Regions from separate parts of the Streptomyces aureoversilis genome, predicted to be linked through region 3. Evidence: riboswitches for the same ligand, from Rfam matches in the RefSeq annotation. Region 3 holds a riboswitch; each other region holds the start of a gene.
The links. A riboswitch is a leader RNA that binds a small molecule or an ion and turns the genes downstream of it on or off. The one in region 3 is predicted to bind cobalamin.

Region 1 (4,664 bases), on a different contig from region 3:
AGGGGAAGCTCGCTGGTGGGGGCCAGGTCGCCCAGGAGCGGGCGGCCCTCCAGGTCGACGGCGACCAGGTCGCGCGGGGTCAGCCGGTCGTACGGGATGCCGCTCGGGGTGACGACGACGGCGTCCCCGACCCGTGCGGAGACGTTGCCCGAGGTGCCCACCACGAGGCCGTCGGCCGTGGTGCGCCGGGCCGTGGCCACGACGCCGTCCCATGCCCGGCGGATCTGTTCGCTCTCTCTCATCCGTCCCTCCGTCCCACCCTGCGTCCGTCCTTGCGTCCGCCCTGTCATCCGTGCTCCGCCTCCGGTTCGCGTCATTGATCAGTCCGACCCAGTTCACCTTCCGTTCACCAAGGGTCTTTACGGTCCACGCTGTACTGACCATCGAGCTGATTGCCTGGGTGAATGGAACACATCACGCTTCTCATCGGGATCGTGATCGTCACGGCCTTGGTGTTCGACTTTACGAACGGCTTCCACGACACGGCCAACGCCATGGCCACCACCATCTCCACCGGCGCCCTCAAGCCCAAGACCGCGGTGGCGATGTCGGCGGTCCTGAACCTCGTCGGGGCGTTCCTGTCCGTCGAGGTGGCCAAGACCATCTCCGGGGGAATCATCGATGAGACCGCCGGCATCAGACCCGAAGTGATCTTCGCCGGTCTGGTCGGCGCCATCGTCTGGAACCTGCTGACCTGGCTCGCCGGGCTCCCCTCCAGCTCCTCGCACGCCCTCTTCGGCGGTCTGATCGGTGCGACGGTCGTCGCCGTCGGCTTCGACGCGGTCAACACCGACAAGGTCGTCATGAAGGTCCTGATCCCGGCCGTCGCCGCGCCGCTCGTGGCCGGCATCGCCGCCTGGTGCGCGACCCGCCTCACCTACCGGCTCACCAAGGGCCGCGACGAGCGCGAGACCGCCAAGGGCTACCGCGCCGGCCAGATCGCCTCGGCCGCCCTGGTCTCCCTCGCCCACGGCACCAACGACGCCCAGAAGACCATGGGCGTGATCACCCTCGCCCTCGTCGCCGGCGGCGTCGTCGCCCCGCACGCCGACCCGCCCATGTGGGTCATCGTCTCCGCGGGCCTGGCCATCGCGCTCGGCACGTACCTGGGCGGCTGGCGCATCATCCAGACCCTCGGCAAGGGCCTCACCGACATCAAGCCCGCGCAGGGCTTCGCCGCGCAGACCGGCGCCGCGACCGTGATCCTCGCCTCCTCGCACATCGGCTTCGCCCTCTCCACCACCCAGGTCTGCTCCGGCTCGATCATGGGCGCCGGCCTCGGCCGCAAGGGCGGCGTCGTGCGCTGGTCGACCGCAAGCCGCATGATCATGGCCTGGGGCCTGACCCTGCCCGCCGCGGGCCTGGTCGCCGGTGGCGCCGCCCTCCTCGCCGACCAGGGCGACTGGGGCGTCGCGGCCGTCGCCGTCCTCGGCCTGGCCGTCTCCGGCGCGATCTGGCTGGCCTCGCGCCGCAAGCCCGTCACCCACGAGGACCTGGACCCGAGCGAGGCCGGCACCGACGCCGAGCCGGCCGGTGTCGTCACCGCGGCCCTGCAGGCCGTCGCCCCGCCGCCGGCCGGCCCCCTGGCCGCCGCGGTCTCCCCCTCCCCCGAGGCCGGGCGGGCTCCTGCCGCCGCCACGGCGAGCTAAGGCTTAAGGAAGAAACAGCATGCAGATCGACTGGGCAGCCCTCGGCCAGGTCTTCGGCGTCAGCCTCGTGGTGACGGTCGGCCTGGTGGGCATCTTCACCCTCGGCATCGTCGGCACGTCGCCCCGCGCGGGGAGCTCGGCGGACTCGGCGGCGGGCGCGGGGGCGCTCGTGCGGCACTCCGGTGCGTACGCGTGCTTCGCGCTGTGCGCGGCGGCCGTGGGCTACGGCATCTACTTGATCGTGGTGTAACCGCTCACGACCCGCTTCGACGGCCGGGACCCCCACGGGGGTCCCGGCCGCTGCGTTTCCCTCCGGGGGTCGCAGGAAGCCTCCGGGTGCTGCGGGCAGCACGGCACCGCCGGAGAGGTGCGGAGAGGTGCGTCACAGGCGCGCGCCACGGCGGCGGCAGAAGATTCCGCGCGGCCCGGGCGGCGAAGGCCGGGAGCCCTCACACCCGCCGCGCGCAAAGATCCGCCGCCACGGCGAGCGACCGGCACGGCGGAGTCCGGCGGTGCCGCGCTCCCCGGGCTGCCCGGCGCAGCCGGGGACGGCGGGTCGGGCCAGGTCAGAGGTGAGTTGACGGCGCCCGCGGCACATGGTGGACTTCCGGAGCCAAACGGCGACAGCAGAGGAAGCCGGTGTGAATCCGGCGCGGTCCCGCCACTGTCACCGGGGAGCGTCTCCCCCACGCGATGCCACGGCGGCGAGCCGGAAGGCCGGGGCGGCGCGGATCCGGGAGCCAGGAGACTCTGGTCGCCGGTCACGTCGAGCCAGGGCGCGGACCCTGAGTGAGGACACATCGTCATGCCCGGCGCCCGCCACCGAACGCCCCGTACGCTTCCCTCCCCCCGCCGAGGCGTGACGGCGGTCTGAGCCGATGCGTGCCGATCCGATCGGTTTCGCGTGCGGCGCCGCCCTCGGCTTCCTCGGTGACCGCGTCCTGGGCGACCCCCGCCGCGGCCACCCCGTGGCCGCGTTCGGCCGCGCCGCCCAGGCCGTCGAGCAGCGCCTGTGGCGCGACCACCGCGGCCACGGCGCCGCGCAGGCCCTGCTGTGCGCGGGCGGCCCGGCCGCCGGTGCCGCGCTGCTGGCGCGCGCCGCGCGCGCTTCCCGCCCCGCCGGCATCGCCCTGACCGCCGCCGCCACCTGGGCCGTGCTCGGGGGCACCTCCCTGGGCCGCGAGGCCCGCGCGATCGGCGGCGCGCTCGCCGCCGGCGACGTGGACGTCGCCCGCGAGCGCCTGCCGCACCTGTGCGGGCGCGACCCGCAGGCCCTGGACGGGCAGCAGATCGCGCGCGCCGTCGTGGAGTCCGTGGCCGAGAACACCTCCGACGCCGTCGTCGGCGCGCTGGTGTGGGGCGCCCTCGGGGGCGTGCCGGGTCTGGTGGCCTTCCGGGCCGTGAACACGCTGGACGCGATGGTGGGCCACAAGTCCCCCCGCTACCGCCGCTTCGGCTGGGCCTCGGCCCGGCTCGACGACGTCGCCGGCTGGCCCGGCGCCCGCCTCACCGCGGCCCTCGCCGTCCTCGCGGGCCCGGATCCGCGCGGCGCCTGGCGGGTGGCCCGGCGGGACGCGTCCCGCCACCCCAGCCCCAACGCGGGTCCCGTGGAGGCCGCGTTCGCCGGCGCCCTCGGCGTGCGGCTCGGCGGCACCCTCGCGTACGCGGGCCGCGTCGAGCACCGGCCCGTGCTGGGGGCGGAGAACCGCCCGGTGGCGACGGACGACATCGAGCGCGCGGTACGCCTCTCGCGCCGGGTCTCCCTGCTGGCCCTGGGAACGGCCGTGGTGGGCAGGCTCTCTGTCGGAAGCTTCGCACGGTACGCACGGAGGAGGAGCCGGTGACGGCTGACAGGAGCGGGTCCGCGGGCCCGCTGGGCGGGGGCCTGCTGGTGGCCGGCACCACCTCGGACGCGGGCAAGAGCGTGGTGACGGCCGGCATCTGCCGCTGGCTGTCCCGCAAGGGCGTCAAGGTCGCGCCGTTCAAGGCGCAGAACATGTCGCTCAACTCGTTCGTGACGCGCGAGGGCGCGGAGATAGGCCGGGCCCAGGCCATGCAGGCGGCCGCGGCCCGCGTGGAGCCGAGCGCCCTCATGAACCCCGTGCTGCTCAAGCCGGGCGGCGACCGCAGCAGCCAGGTCGTGCTGATGGGCAAGCCGGTGGGCGAGCTCAGTGCGCGCGGCTATCACGCGGGCCGCCAGGAGCATCTGTTCGGCACGGTGACCGAGTGCCTGGAGGAGCTGCGGCGCACGCACGACGCGGTGATCTGCGAGGGCGCCGGCAGCCCGGCCGAGATCAACCTGCGGCGCAGCGACATCGTCAACATGGGCATCGCCCGGGCGGCCCGGCTGCCCGTGGTCGTGGTCGGCGACATCGACCGCGGCGGCGTCTTCGCGTCGTTCTTCGGCACGACGGCCCTGCTCTCGCCCGAGGACCAGGAGCTGATAGCGGGTTACGTCGTCAACAAGTTCCGGGGCGACGTGACGCTGCTGGAGCCCGGCCTGGACATGCTGTACGAGCTGACGGGCCGGCGCACGTTCGGCGTCCTGCCGTTCGCGCACGGCCTCGGCATCGACGAGGAGGACGGCCTGCGCGTCTCGCTGCGCGGCGCCGTGCGCGAGTCGGTGGTGGCCCCGCCGCACGGGGCGGACGTGCTGCGGGTCGCGGTGTGCGCGGTGCCGCTGATGTCCAACTTCACGGACGTGGACGCGCTGGCGGCCGAGCCGGGCGTGGTCGTCCGCTTCGTGGACCGCCCCGAGGAGCTCGCCGACGCGGACCTGGTCGTGGTGCCGGGCACCCGCGGCACCGTGCGGGCCCTGAAGTGGCTGCGGGAGCGCGGGCTCGCGGACGCGCTGGCCCGGCGCGCCGCCGAGGGCCGCCCCGTCCTGGGCATCTGCGGCGGCTTCCAGGTTCTGGGCGAGCGCATCGAGGACGAGGTGGAGTCCCGGGCCGGCGTCGTGGAGGGCCTGGGCCTGCTGCCCGTACGGGTGCGGTTCGCGGCGGAGAAGACCCTGGC
Region 2 (4,664 bases), on a different contig from region 3:
GCCGAGGTGATCCAGGCGGCCGCCCGTACGGGGAAGGAGTCCCCGGGCAGGCACGCGTCCAGGGCCAGGCGCGGCAGGTCCGTCGCCCAGAACACCACCACGAACAGCGTGACCGTGGGGCCGAACTTTCCGTTGCCGCCGAGCCGGCGGGCGATGGCCTGGGTGGCGATGCCCAGCAGCAGGCTGGCCAGCACGAGCACGACGTCGGCTATCGCCATGGCCTCCAGGGCCAGGGCCGGGCCCACCCGCCAGCCCTCCCAGAACGAGTCCTTGCCCAGCGTCCCCAGCGCTCCGCAGAGCAGGCACAGGAACGCCGCCGCCCCCCACACGCTCCGGTCCCGCGCCTCGTCCAGGATCTCGACCGGGCGGTACCACAGCCCGAAGAAGAGGCGGTGCCAGTACAGCCTGCGGCGGGCGGCGGAGGCGTGCGGGGCGGGAGGTGAGTGAGGGGAGGCAGAAACAGGCATGGATGCAAGTATCACCGCTCGGCGGGCACCCCGGTGTCCGGGTCGGCGTCCGGCGCCCCGCCCGACCTGGTGTCAGGGACCGCACCCGCGGCGAGGCCGGGGGCGGTTCCGGCGGCCGTCCCGGGGGCGGTGTCCGGGCCGGCGCCGTGCAGGTACTCCTCGCTGATCTCCCGCGGCCCGAACGGCCACACCTTCTCGTAGCGCGACCAGAGCAGGAAGGCCACGCAACCGGCCCCGACCCAGGCCAGGGACCATTCGATGGGGTGCCGCCCGGGTGAATTCCGGTTCGCGTAGCCGTAGATGACGAGCCACCCCACCAGCGCCACCAGGCTCGGCAGCGGGTAGAGCCACATCCGGTACGGGCGCGGCAGGTCCGGCTGGCGGCGGCGCAGCACGGTCACGGCCAGGACCTGGGCGAGGGCCTGCACGATCACCATCACGGAGGTGAGCAGCTGGATCAGCGTGGCCAGGTTCGTATGACGGCCGATCAGGAACCCTGCGCCCGTGATGACTCCCATGGCGGCCAGGCCCAGCGCCGGGAAGCGGTGTCTGGGGTGCAGTCGCCCGAAGGGGCGGAAGAAGACCTTCTCCCGGGCGGCGTCGTAGGGCACCCGGGAGCCGCCGAGCAGCCCGGCGAGGACCGAGGCGACGGCCGTGACGAGGATGAGCACGGTGACGAGCCGGGCGGGCCCCTTGCCCCAGGCCTCCTCCAGGACCGCCGAGGCGACGGACGAGGACGCCGTCGAGGCGGGGTCGAGCATCTGCTTCCAGTCGATGACGCCGAGCGTGCCGATCTGCAGGAGCAGGTAGATGGCCATGATGCCGAGGATGGAGAAGACGATGGCGCGCGGCAGGGTGCGCCCGGGGTTCTTGATCTCGGCGCCCATGTAGGCGGCCGTGTTGTAGCCGAGGTAGTCGTAGATGCCGATGGTCAGGCCCGCCGCGAAGCCGATCCAGAAGTGGTTGGTCGTCAGCTCGAAGGCGTCCGCGGGGTAGGTGAAGGCCCGGTCGGGGCTGAAGTGGGTGAAGGCGGCGAGGATGACCAGCACGACGGAGGCGATCATCACGCACCACAGCACGACCGTGATCCGCGCGATGTTCTCGACGCGCCGCCACAGCACCAGCACGATCAGCGCGATGACGGCCAGCCCGGTCAGGTCGCCCTGCGTCTGGCCCATGTCCGGCCACAGATAGCCCAGGTACTGCACGAAGCCGATGACCCCGGTGGACATGCCCAGCGGGATGAAGAGCATCGCCGTCCACACGAACAGGAACGGCATCAGCTTCCCGGTGCGGTACTGGAAGGCCTGGCGCAGGTAGACGTAGCTGCCGCCCGCGCCGGGCAGCGAGGCGCCGAGCTCGGCCCAGATCAGCCCGTCGGCCAGGGCCAGCACCGCGCCCGCGACGAAGCCGATGACGGCCTGCGGGCCGCCGAAGGCCGCGACCATGAGGGGGATGGTGACGAAGGGGCCGATGCCGCACATCTGGCTCATGTTGATGGCGGTGGCCTGGAACAGTCCGATGCGGCGCACGAAGCCGACCCGCTCGTCCGGCGATGGTTCCGTCTCTGCCATGGCGGTCGGCCCTTTCTCGCGCCGGACGGGGTCCGGCTGACCTGATTATCCGTCCAATGCACTGGTAGCACCGGCGTGTCGCAACCGTCCACCGTTCCGACACGCCGGTGCCGCCGACCGGCTGACCGGGCGGCTTCCATCCGTGACGGCAGTGATGGAAGGGGTGGGCGGGGCGGGAGATGCCGGCGCAGAGGCTGGGCCGTCCGGGGGAAGGGCTCGGCCCGCAGCCCCGTCCGCCTACGGCCTGCCGCCGTCGATTGCGAGAGATGTGCAACTGCAGAACTTGTGCACAACCGCTAGGGTGGCCCGGCCGTGGTGTTCGGGAAGACCGGTGACGGGCCCTCGTGGTCCCAGTCCGGAGCGGCCCTCGCCACTGTGATCGGGGAGTGACCGTCCCGTTCCGCGCGCTCCCCACGGCGCGCGGAGCCACTGGCCGCAGCCGGCTGCCGGGAAGGCGGGGACGGGCGCGAACGGACCCGTAAGCCAGGAGACCGGCCACGGCATCTCGCAAATGGTCCACGAGGTGCTGGAGCGTTCAACCCAAGATGTCCCTTACTGCTGATTCATCCGGTTCACCCGGCTCCACCGGTACCGGTCCCGGTGCAGGCCCCGCGCCCGCCTTCCGCTGGCGCCGCGAGGACACCGTGCGGACCGCCGGTCTGCTGGCCGTCATAGCCGCCCTGCACGTCGTCGCGTTCGGCGTGCTCTACCTGCTCGTCGTCCCCAACCACTACACCGTCGGCTCGAAGGTCTACGGGGTCGGGCTCGGCATCACCGCCTACACCCTCGGCATGCGGCACGCCTTCGACGCCGACCACATCGCCGCCATCGACAACACCACCCGCAAGCTCATGGCGGACGGCAAGCGCCCGGTCTCCGTCGGCTTCTGGTTCGCGCTCGGCCACTCCAGCGTCGTCGTCGCGATGGCCGCCCTGGTGGCCGGCGGCACCCAGCTCGCGGGGCGGCTGATGGACGAGGAGTCCACGGCCCACCAGACCCTGGGCGTCGTCGGCACGACGGTCTCCGGAGGCTTCCTCTACCTCATCGCCGCGCTCAACCTCGTCGCCCTCGCCGGCATCCTGCGCATCTTCCGCGCCATGCGCGAGGGCCGCTACGACGAGGCCGAGCTGGAGCAGCACCTGGACTCGCGCGGCTTCATGAACCGCATCCTCGGCCGCTTCACCCGCTCCATCACCCGGCCGGGGCAGATGTACCCGCTGGGCTTCCTCTTCGGGCTCGGCTTCGACACCGCCACCGAGGTCACGCTGATGGTGATGGCGGGCAGCGGGGCCGCCGCGGGCCTGCCCTGGTACGCGATCGTGTGCCTGCCGCTGCTGTTCGCCGCGGGCATGAGCCTGTTCGACACGCTCGACGGCACGTTCATGAACTTCGCCTACCAGTGGGCGTTCTCCAACCCGGTCCGCAAGGTCTACTACAACCTCACGATCACCGGCCTGTCCATCGCCGTGGCCTTCCTCATCGGCACCATCGAACTGGTCGGCGTCCTGCACGAGAAGCTGGGGCTGGACGACGCGGTGAGCGGCTGGATCGCCGGCCTGAACCTCGACAACGTGGGCTTCGTCATCGTCGGCCTGTTCGTGGTGGTGTGGGCGGCGGCCCTCGGCTACTGGCGCTTCGGCAAGGTCGAACAGCGCTGGGCGGCCCGCACGCAGGCCGCGGCCGAGAGCTGACGCCGGCCGGTCCGGTACCGACCGGCCCGGTCCCGCCCGGCCCGGTCGCCGCAGGGCCGGGGCCGGGCCTGATCGCGGGGCCGGGCTTGATCGCGGGCCGGATCCGGTCGCGGCACCGGCCCTGCTCAGACGGCGCGGGCGGGCGCCTCTTCGGCCTCCTCCCGCGCCACCGGGACGAGGTGCGCCTGCCCGGCGAGGATCACCAGGACGCCCACGGCGAGCCCGGCGGCCCCGCACGACGCGGCCCACGTGGGCCCGGCCGTCTCCAGCACCGTGCCGACGACGGCCGAGCCCAGCGCCACGCCCGCCGTCATCAGGGTCACCAGCCAGGCGAACGCCTCGGTGACGGTGCCCGCCGGGGCGAGCTCGCCCACCAGCACGAACACGACGGTGAGCACGGGCGCGAGGAACAGCCCGGTGAGGATCATCAGGCCGGCCATGAACGGCGGCGCGGGCAGCAGGCACAGCAGCCCGTACCCGGCCGTGAGCCCCAGCATCAGCAGCAGCGTCCGGCGCGGCGGCGCCACCCGCCAGTGCCGCACGGCCCCGTAGGCCAGCCCGCCGATCAGCGCGCCGAGGGCGTTGAGCGCGAGGAGCGTGGGGGCACCGCCGGGCAGCCGGTGGTCCTCCGCGTAGTGGACGACGAGGACGTTGAGCGTGCCGATGGCCACGCCCGCGCCCGTGAGGCCCGTGAGCAGCACTACCAGGCCGCGGCTGCGCAGCGGGCCGAGCCAGTCGCCGGAGCGGGCGGGCGCCTTCCAGACCCGGGCGGGCGGGGCTGTGGCGACGACGAGCACTCCGGCGATGCCCAGGAGCGCACCTGCCCACAGCGCCGCCTCGGGCGAGGCGACGGCCACCCCGCCGGCCACCACCAGGGGCCCGCCGACGAAGACCAGCTCCTGCGAGGCGGAGTCCAGGGCGTAGGCCGCCTC
Region 3 (4,664 bases):
CACGACGTCGCCGCAGCCGGCGACCGCCCACCTCAAGACCCCTCCATGTCCATCAACTCACCATAAACGGAACGCCTTTTCAACAGGCCCGATGTCGATGTCATACCGATATGCGGACAGGGGGTGACGCCCAGCGGGGCCCTCGCCTAGATTTCCTGCGCATCACGCAGTGATCACACAGGGGGGAGTCACCACCATGACGGAACCACCGGAGGGCGGCAGGAGGGCGGTCGTCACCCTGCCCCTGGCCGTGGCGGGACTGTGTCTGGCCGTCCCGTTCGTCGCGATGCTGTGGGTCGACTCCTACGCCAGGACCGCGCCCGCCTTCATCGGCATCCCTTTCTTCTACTGGTACCAGATGCTGTGGGTGCCCGTTTCGACCCTGCTCACCGTCGTCGCCTACGTGCTCGTGCGGCGTCAGGAGCGGGCCCGCAAGGCGGGTGAGCGGCGATGAAGGACGGCGTGAACGGCGTGGCGCTCGCCGTCTTCATCTTCTTCTTCCTGGCCGTGACGGTCATGGGCTTCATGGCCTCGAAGTGGCGGCGGGCCGAGAACGCGGACAACCTCGACGAGTGGGGGCTGGGCGGGCGGTCCTTCGGCACCTGGGTCACCTGGTTCCTGCTCGGCGGCGACCTCTACACCGCGTACACCTTCGTGGCCGTCCCGGCGGCGATCTACGCGGGCGGTGCGGCCGGCTTCTTCGCGGTGCCGTACACGATCCTCTGCTACCCCCTGGTCTTCACCTTCCTGCCCCGCCTGTGGTCGGTCTCCCACAAGCACGGCTACGTGACGTCGTCGGACTTCGTCCGCGGCCGCTTCGGCTCGAAGGGCCTCTCGCTCGCCCTCGCGCTCACCGGCATCCTCGCGACGATGCCGTACATCGCGCTGCAGCTCGTCGGCATACAGGCGGTCCTGGACGTGCTGGGCGTGGGCGGCGGGTCGAACTGGTTCATGAAGGACCTGCCGCTGCTCATCGCCTTCGGCGTGCTCGCGGCCTACACCTACTCCTCCGGGCTGCGGGCGCCCGCGCTGATCGCCTTCGTCAAGGACACGCTGATCTACATCGTGATCATCGTGGCGATCATCTACATCCCCATCAAGCTGGGCGGTTTCGACGACATCTTCGCGAAGGCGGGCGAAGCGTTCGCGGTCAAGAACCCGGAGACCGGCAAACCGCGCGGCGCCCTGGTGAGCGGTCCGGACGCGCAGTGGGCGTACGCGACGCTCGCGCTCGGCTCGGCGATGGCGCTCTTCCTCTACCCCCACTCGGTGACCGCGGTTCTCTCCAGCAAAGGCCGCAACGTCATCCGCCGCAACACGACGATCCTGCCGCTGTACTCCCTGATGCTGGGCCTGCTCGCGATGCTCGGCTTCATGGCCATCGCCGCGGGGATCAAGGTGAAGAACGGGCAGCTCGCGATCCCCCAGCTGTTCGAGGACATGTTCCCGGACTGGTTCACGGGCGTGGCCTTCGCCGCCATCGGCATCGGCGCCCTGGTCCCGGCCGCGATCATGTCGATCGCCGCGGCGAACCTTTTCACCCGCAACATCTACAAGGACTTCATCCGGCCGGACGCCTCGCCCGGGCACGAGGCGAAGGTCTCCAAGCTCGCCTCGCTGCTGGTGAAGGTCGGCGCGCTCGTCTTCGTCCTCACCATGGACAAGACCGTCGCCATCAACTTCCAGCTGCTCGGTGGCATCTGGATCCTGCAGACGGTCCCCGCGCTCGTGGGCGGGCTCTTCACCCGCTGGTTCCACCGCTGGGCCCTGCTGGCCGGCTGGGCCGCGGGGATGGGGTACGGCACCTGGAAGGCGTACGACACGCCGAGCGCGACGCAGGATCATTTCGGGAATACCAACCTCATCCCCCTTATCGGAGAAAAGGGCTATATCGGGCTCACCGCCTTCGCGCTCAATGTGATCGTCGTCATCGTCCTGACGTTCACCCTGAAGGCGCTCCGCGTGCCGGACGGCACGGACGAGACCTCGGCTGCGGACTACACGGCGGACGCGGGCGACCCCGGGGTCCGGACCGAGCTCCCGCCGGCCACCGCAGGGGCCCCTGGAGGGCATTAGAGCGACCCTCGGCGGGGCCCTCGCCCCGCGGAGCCGACCGGGCCGCCACGCCCCCCTGGAGGGGGCGTGGCGGCCCTTCGCCGCGCCCCGCTCCCGGACCCCCCTCCGACCTGCGAACCCACCCTCAACACCGGGGCCTGATAACACATTCCGACCCATGCGCTTACCGCGCGACACAACATGTGGGGGCGCGTACGAGGGGCGGCACTAGATGTATGCTCGTCCTCGCTGTCGTCGCAGGGGAATCCGGTGAAAATCCGGAACTGTCCCGCAACGGTGCATGTATGCCGTTAAGCCGCGCATGCAGGAGTCCGAGTACCTGCCGGCAGCACGCCCTCCACCGAGCCTGCCCTGGGCTCGGCTATGGGCGTTGAATTCGTCCGGGCCTCGCGGGTTGGGCCGACGGACGCCTACGAGGCATGCCCTGGTCCGTCAGGCGCGCCCGTACGCGACCGTCGTGCTCTCCCGCCGGCCCACCCAGCCGAGCGAGGGAGAGCCTCAGTGACCATCGCGCCCGCCGATCCGGTCTCAGCGGAAGAAGCGACCGGCGGCCCCGGGACCGCGCTGCTGCGCACCCTGACCGACCTCACCGCCGACCTTCCTGCCACCGACCCCGGCAAGGTCGCCGCCGCCGCACTGCGGGGCCGGAGCGCGAACTCGGACGAGGCCGAGCTGCGCTCCCTCGCCACCGAGGCCGCCGCCGGGCTGATCGCCGAGGAGCCCGAGTACTCCAAGCTCGCCGCGCGGCTGCTCACCCGCGCGATCGCCGACGAGGCCGCCGGCCAGGGCGCCACGTCCTTCTCCGCCTCGGTCGCCGTCGGCCACCGCGAGGGCCTGATCGCGGACGACACCGCCGCCTTCGTGGCCACCCACGCCGCGCGCCTGGACGAGCTGGTCGACGAGGCCCTCCTCGGCGGCGCCGACGACCGCTTCGGCTACTTCGGCCTGCGCACCCTGCACAGCCGCTACCTGCTGCGCCACCCGATCACCCGCAACGTGATCGAGACCCCGCAGCACTTCCTGCTGCGCGTGGCCTGCGGCCTGGCCGAGGACCACTCCGAGCGCGCCGTCGCCGACGTCGCCGAGCTGTACGGCCTGACGAGCACCCTGTCGTACCTGCCGTCCTCCCCCACGCTCTTCAACTCCGGCACCCGCCACCCGCAGATGTCGTCCTGCTACCTGCTGGACTCCCCGCTGGACGAGCTGGACTCGATCTACGACCGCTACCACCAGGTGGCGCGCCTGTCGAAGCACGCCGGCGGCATCGGCCTGTCGTACAGCCGCATCCGCTCGCGCGGCTCGCTGATCCGCGGCACCAACGGCCACTCCAACGGCATCGTGCCGTTCCTGCGCACCCTCGACGCCTCCGTCGCCGCCGTCAACCAGGGCGGCCGCCGCAAGGGCGCGGCCTGCGTCTACCTCGAGACCTGGCACGCCGACATCGAGGAGTTCCTGGAGCTCCGCGACAACACCGGTGAGGAGGCCCGCCGCACCCACAACCTCAACATCGCGCACTGGATCCCGGACGAGTTCATGCGCCGCGTCGAGGCCGACGCCGAGTGGTCGCTGTTCTCCCCGGCCGACACGCCCGACCTGGTCGACCTCTACGGCGACGAGTTCGACGCCGCGTACCGCAAGTACGAGGCCGAGGGCAAGGCCGTCAAGCAGATCCCGGCCCGCGTGCTCTACGCCCGCATGATGCGCACCCTCGCGCAGACCGGCAACGGCTGGATGACGTTCAAGGACGCCGCCAACCGCACCGCCAACCAGACGGCCGAGAAGGGCGCGGTCGTCCACTCCTCGAACCTCTGCACCGAGATCCTCGAGGTCACGGACGACGGCGAGACCGCGGTCTGCAACCTGGGCTCCGTCAACCTCGCGCAGCACCTCGGTGCCGACGGCGAGATGGACTGGGAGAAGCTCGACCGCACGGTCCGCACGGCCGTCACGTTCCTCGACCGCGTCGTGGACATCAACTTCTACCCGACCGAGCAGGCCGGCAGCTCCAACAGCCGCTGGCGCCCGGTGGGCCTGGGCCTGATGGGCCTGCAGGACGTCTTCTTCCGCCTGCGCATGCCCTTCGACTCGCCCGAGGCGAAGGAGCTGTCCACCCGCATCTCCGAGCGCATCATGCTCGCGGCGTACGAGGCCTCCGCCGACCTCGCCGAGCGGCACGGCCCGCACCCGGCCTGGTCCGCGACCCGCACCGCCCGCGGCGTGCTGCACCCGGACCACTACCCCAACGCCGTCGCCGCCTGGGAGGACCGCTGGGAGGCGCTGCGCGCCCGCATCGGCGAGGTCGGCATGCGCAACTCGCTGCTGCTCGCCATCGCCCCGACGGCCACCATCGCCTCCATCGCCGGCGTGTACGAGTGCATCGAGCCGCAGGTCTCCAACCTCTTCAAGCGCGAGACGCTCTCCGGTGAGTTCCTGCAGGTCAACACCTATCTGGTGGAGGACCTCAAGAAGCTCGGCGTGTGGGACCGCACCACCCGCGAGGCGATGACCGAGGCCAACGGCTCGATCCAGGAGATGCGCTGGATCCCGCAGGAGGTGCGCGACCTGTACCGCACCGCCTGGGAGATCCC
Region 4 (4,664 bases), on a different contig from region 3:
TGGCCACCGGGCTGTTCGCGCTTGCGCTCACCGTGCTCGGGGGCCGCCGCACCGGCTGGTCCGCCCCCTGGCGCGAGCAACTGCGGTCCCTGCGCCGGCACCCCCACCCGGACGTACGCGACGAGGCGCTGGCCCGGGTGACGGCCACGGAATAGGGGGCCACGGGGGGCTCAGGGGCCGTGCCCCCGAGCCCCCCGTACCTAGGAACGTCCTTCGACGACCCGCCGGGCCGCCTCGCTCTCGGCGGCGGCCGGCGACAGCTCGCTCAGCGTGTCGAGGTCGGTGTCCTCCCGCAGCTCCTTCTCCCAGGCGGCCGCCAGCTTCTCCTGCTGCTCGCGCGGCTGGTGCCGGACCTCCTCGCGGTGGGCCGGGCTCAGGGCCTCCAGGAATCGCGCGACATCGTCGGTCGGCATGGGTTCTCCCTCGTCAGCGTCGACGGGCATCCCTTTCCCGCCGCCGGGAGGCCACCGACGGGCCGGGACCGCCCCTTCACCTGAAAGGGGAACGGGCAGGCGCCGGCAGGCGGAAGCGCGGCCGCCCGCTCCCGGTGCCGGGAGCGGGCGGCCCGCCGGGCGGGCCCTGCTATTCCTGCCGCACGTACAGCAGCAGACGGGCGAAGAGGCCGGGCCGGGTCGGTGGCGCGCCGCGGGGGGCGGCCGGTTCGGCTTCCGCGACGGGGATGCTCGCGCCGGGGCCGGCAGGAGGCTTCTCCTCGGCCAGGGCGGCGGGGTCCGCACCGCGCGAAGGGCTCGTGGTGCCCGGAGGGTGCTCACCGTCGGTCGAGGCGGGCTTGGGGTCTGGACCGTGGGCGCGGTAGACCTGGGCACGCAGATACGCACTCAGGACACGCGCGGGATCGAGGGGCATGACGTCTCTCTGCTCTCGTGCCTGCCGGTGTGAAGGGAGTTCCGCATGTGCGTCCGCCCGGGACGGCCGGGGGCGGGCGCGGTCCTTCTCAGCAGCGCAGGACGTCGTGGCGCGCGGGGCCGGCGGAAGCCGCGGGGGCCTCGGGGGCGGCCGGGGCCGGCAGCGGGCAGGCCGGGGCGGCCCGCGAGACGGACGCCCGGAAGGGCGGGAGGCAGGAGCGCCTGGAGGGCGAGACCGAGGAGCGGGGCGAACGGGGGTCCGCGACGCAGTCGTCGGTGGCGGCGAACTCCACGGAGACGGAGCTCTCCTCCGGGCCGGGGCCCAGGGCGTAGACGGTGCCGCTCCCGCCGGAGAACAGCAGGAGGACGGAGACCAGCACGGCGACCGTGGCCCGCACGGCGGGCCGCCACGGCAGCGGCTCAGGACTCCACAGGTTCATGCACTAAGCGTAATCAGTCAATTACTTTCGGCGCATTCCACCGTTCGGGTGAGGCCGTTGAATCGGACCCTGCATCTTCGTGCGGGGGCCGGGTACCTGGCCCGGATGGTCGCACAGCCCGCGCCAGAGCACCCGGGCGCGCCGTACGGTCGAGGCAGGGCCTCCCGCTCGGCGGCGGAGCCCGGCCACGGCCAGGACGGCGAAGGAGGAGCAGTGACGGATGCCCGGGAGAGTGCGGACCACGTCAGCGTGCATCTGACGGACTGCGGCCACCAGGACGCGGGCGCCGTCTTCGGCGTCCTCGAGGCCGTCTTCCCCGAGGCCGGGCCGCCGCGCGGCGAGACCGGGCCCGGCGCCCCGGGCGCCGGGCCCATGATCTGGTGCATGAGCGTCGACACCCGGACGCGCACCGGCGGCGACGCGGTGCAGCCGGAGGGGACGCCCCTGTCGGGCGCGGTGACCGCCGACCTCTTCGGCGCGGCGGACCCCGTCCGCCAGGTCAAGGAGGAGCTCGAACGGGCCTTCGCCGTCGAGCACCGGGGGCACGTGTCCGGCGAGCACGAGATGGAGCTGCGCCTGCGCCTGGCCACGCGAACGGCCTCCTGAGGAACGTCCGTTCGTGCGTCGCGTGTCCCACACCACAGTCCGGTATCCGAACAGGTCTGTCCGTGGGCCCGCCCGGCACCATATGGTGACGGTGCAGCCGGTTCGCCCTGCTCGCCAGGCAGGCGCGTCGCAAGAGGGAACCCGGTGGGAATCCGGGACTGCCCCGCAGCGGTGAGCGGGAACGACCGCCGTCATACGCACTGGATCCGTACGGATCCGGGAAGCGACGGCCAGTAGGTGCCATGTGGCGTGCCCGCGAGTCCGAAGACCTGCCGACTGCCCGTGCGCTGCCGAGCGCACGGAGATCCCGGTGACCTCGAGGGCGGGTCGGCGCACACATCAGGCGGGCACGGACGGCGGCGCATACGCGACCGCACTCCGGCAGCACCGCCCGGTTCCGTCGTTCCTTCGCGCCTTCCGCCCGTCCCCGGGGTCATGGACGCACGCACGCTCGCGAAGGAGAGTTCCGTGACCAGCAAGTCCGCAGCCGCGGCAGCCCAGGCCACCGTGTACGGCTACCCCCGTCAGGGCCGCAACCGTGAACTGAAGAAGGCGATCGAGGGGTACTGGAAGGACCGCGTCACCGCCGGCGACCTCCGGGACACGGCCGCCGCACTGCGCCGCACCAACTGGCAGCAGCTGGCCGGCGCCGGCGTTCACGAGGTGCCCACGGGCGACTTCTCGCTCTACGACCACGTCCTGGACACCAGCGTCATGGTCGGCGCGATCCCCGCGCGGCACCGCGCGGCCGTCGAAGCCGACTCCCTCGACGGCTACTTCGCCATGGCCCGCGGCACCCAGGACGTGGCGCCGCTGGAGATGACCAAGTGGTTCGACACCAACTACCACTACCTGGTCCCCGAGCTCGGCCCCGACACGGCCTTCGCCGCGGACTCCACCAAGCAGGTCGCCGAGCTGAAGGAGGCCCTCGCCCTCGGCCTGACCCCCCGTCCGGTCCTCGTCGGGCCCGTCACCTACCTACTGCTGGCCAAGGCCGCACCCGGCGTCGCCGCCGACTTCGAACCGCTCACCCTCCTCGACCGGCTGCTGCCGGTGTACGCCGAGGTGCTCGCCGACCTGCGGGCCGCCGGGGCCGCCTGGGTGCAGCTCGACGAGCCCGCCCTGGTCCAGGACCGCACCCCCGCCGAGCTGAACGCCGCCGGCCGCGCCTACCGCGACCTGGGCGGCCTGACCGACCGGCCCCAGCTGCTCGTCGCCTCCTACTTCGACCGGCTCGGCGAGGCCCTGCCCGTCCTCGCCAAGGCCCCCGTCGAGGGCCTCGCCCTGGACTTCACCGGGCCCGCCGCCGCCAACCTCGACGACCTCGCGGCCGTCGGCGGACTGCCCGGCAAGCGCCTCCTGGCCGGCGTCGTCAACGGCCGCAACGTGTGGATCAACGACTTCGAGAAGTCCCTGTCCACGCTCGGCACCCTCCTCGGCCTCGCCGGCCGCGTCGACGTCTCCTCCTCCTGCTCCCTGCTGCACGTCCCGCTGGACGCCGCGGCCGAGCGGGACATCGACCCGCAGATCGTCCGCTGGCTGGCCTTCGCCCGCCAGAAGACCGCCGAGGTCGTCACCCTGGCCCGCGGCCTGGCGCAGGGCACCGACACCATCGCGGCCGAACTGGCCGCCAACCGCGCCGACCTGGCCTCCCGCGCCGGCTCGGCCATCACCCGCGACCCGGCCGTGCGCGCCCGCGCCGCGGCCGTCACCGACGCCGACGGCCGCCGCTCGCAGCCGTACGCCCAGCGGGCGGCCGCGCAGCGGGCCCACCTCGGCCTGCCGCTGCTGCCGACCACCACCATCGGCTCCTTCCCGCAGACGACGGAGCTGCGCACCGCCCGCGCCGACCTGCGCGCCGGGCGGATCGACGAGGCCGCGTACGAGCGGCGCATCGAGGCCGAGATCCGCGAGGTCATCTCCTTCCAGGAGAAGGCCGGCATCGACGTCCTGGTGCACGGCGAGCCCGAGCGCAACGACATGGTGCAGTACTTCGCCGAGCAGCTGACGGGCTATCTGGCCACGCAGCACGGCTGGGTCCAGTCGTACGGCACGCGCTACGTCCGCCCGCCGATCCTCGCCGGCGACATCTCCCGCCCCGAGCCGATGACCGTGCGCTGGACCCGCTTCGCCCAGTCGGTGGCGAGCCGCCCGGTCAAGGGCATGCTGACCGGCCCGGTCACCATGCTCGCCTGGTCGTTCGTCCGCGACGACCAGCCGCTCGGCGAGACCGCCCGCCAGGTGGCCCTCGCCCTGCGCGACGAGGTGAACGACCTGGAGGCCGCCGGGACGTCGGTGATCCAGGTGGACGAGCCCGCCCTGCGCGAGACGCTGCCCCTGCGCGCGGCCGGCCACGCCGGGTACCTGGCGTGGGCGACCGAGTCGTTCCGCCTGTCCACCAGCGGCGTCCGGCCGGACACCCAGATCCACACGCACATGTGCTACGCGGAGTTCGGCGACGTCCTCCAGGCCATCGACGACCTCGACGCCGACGTCATCAGCCTGGAGGCCGCCCGCTCGCACATGCAGGTCGCCGCGGAGCTGGCCGTCGCCGGCTACCCGCGCGAGGTCGGCCCGGGCGTCTACGACATCCACTCGCCGCGCATCCCGGGGGCGGACGAGGCGGCGGCGCTGCTGCGCAAGGGCCTGGAGGCGATCCCCGGCGAGCGCCTGTGGGTCAACCCCGACTGCGGTCTGAAGACCCGTGGCTGGACCGAGGTCCGGGCCTCCCTGGAGAACCTGGTCGCGGCGG

Region 1: it holds a riboswitch for cobalamin, as region 3 does, so the genes downstream of both, ACFPP6_RS18270 (cobalamin biosynthesis protein) here and ACFPP6_RS16740 (ribonucleoside-diphosphate reductase subunit alpha) in region 3, are expected to answer to the same signal.
Region 2: it holds a riboswitch for cobalamin, as region 3 does, so the genes downstream of both, nicT (Nickel transporter NicT) here and ACFPP6_RS16740 (ribonucleoside-diphosphate reductase subunit alpha) in region 3, are expected to answer to the same signal.
Region 4: it holds a riboswitch for cobalamin, as region 3 does, so the genes downstream of both, metE (5-methyltetrahydropteroyltriglutamate--homocysteine S-methyltransferase) here and ACFPP6_RS16740 (ribonucleoside-diphosphate reductase subunit alpha) in region 3, are expected to answer to the same signal.

Annotation. Positions count from the first base shown of each region.
Region 1 covers NZ_JBHSKJ010000009.1:268,592-273,255, reverse strand. Annotated here, with positions in the region: gene ACFPP6_RS18285 (class II aldolase/adducin family protein) at 1-242, opposite strand, end outside; gene ACFPP6_RS18280 (inorganic phosphate transporter) at 405-1,649, shown strand; gene ACFPP6_RS18275 (hypothetical protein) at 1,669-1,899, shown strand; cobalamin riboswitch at 2,280-2,399, shown strand; gene ACFPP6_RS18270 (cobalamin biosynthesis protein) at 2,528-3,493, shown strand; gene ACFPP6_RS18265 (cobyric acid synthase) at 3,523-4,664, shown strand, end outside.
Region 2 covers NZ_JBHSKJ010000003.1:208,182-212,845, forward strand. Annotated here, with positions in the region: gene ACFPP6_RS06480 (hypothetical protein) at 1-467, opposite strand, end outside; gene ACFPP6_RS06485 (APC family permease) at 479-2,041, opposite strand; cobalamin riboswitch at 2,338-2,555, shown strand; gene nicT (Nickel transporter NicT) at 2,587-3,732, shown strand; gene ACFPP6_RS06495 (MFS transporter) at 3,858-4,664, opposite strand, start outside.
Region 3 covers NZ_JBHSKJ010000008.1:296,221-300,884, reverse strand. Annotated here, with positions in the region: gene ACFPP6_RS16755 (Gfo/Idh/MocA family protein) at 1-36, opposite strand, end outside; gene ACFPP6_RS16750 (DUF3311 domain-containing protein) at 197-454, shown strand; gene mctP (monocarboxylate uptake permease MctP) at 451-2,076, shown strand; adenosylcobalamin-variant (AdoCbl-variant) riboswitch at 2,305-2,405, shown strand; gene ACFPP6_RS16740 (ribonucleoside-diphosphate reductase subunit alpha) at 2,578-4,664, shown strand, end outside.
Region 4 covers NZ_JBHSKJ010000001.1:258,341-263,004, reverse strand. Annotated here, with positions in the region: gene ACFPP6_RS00985 (hypothetical protein) at 1-155, shown strand, start outside; gene ACFPP6_RS00980 (hypothetical protein) at 201-413, opposite strand; gene ACFPP6_RS00975 (hypothetical protein) at 583-867, opposite strand; gene ACFPP6_RS00970 (hypothetical protein) at 956-1,306, opposite strand; gene ACFPP6_RS00965 (hypothetical protein) at 1,520-1,912, shown strand; cobalamin riboswitch at 1,993-2,203, shown strand; gene metE (5-methyltetrahydropteroyltriglutamate--homocysteine S-methyltransferase) at 2,381-4,664, shown strand, end outside.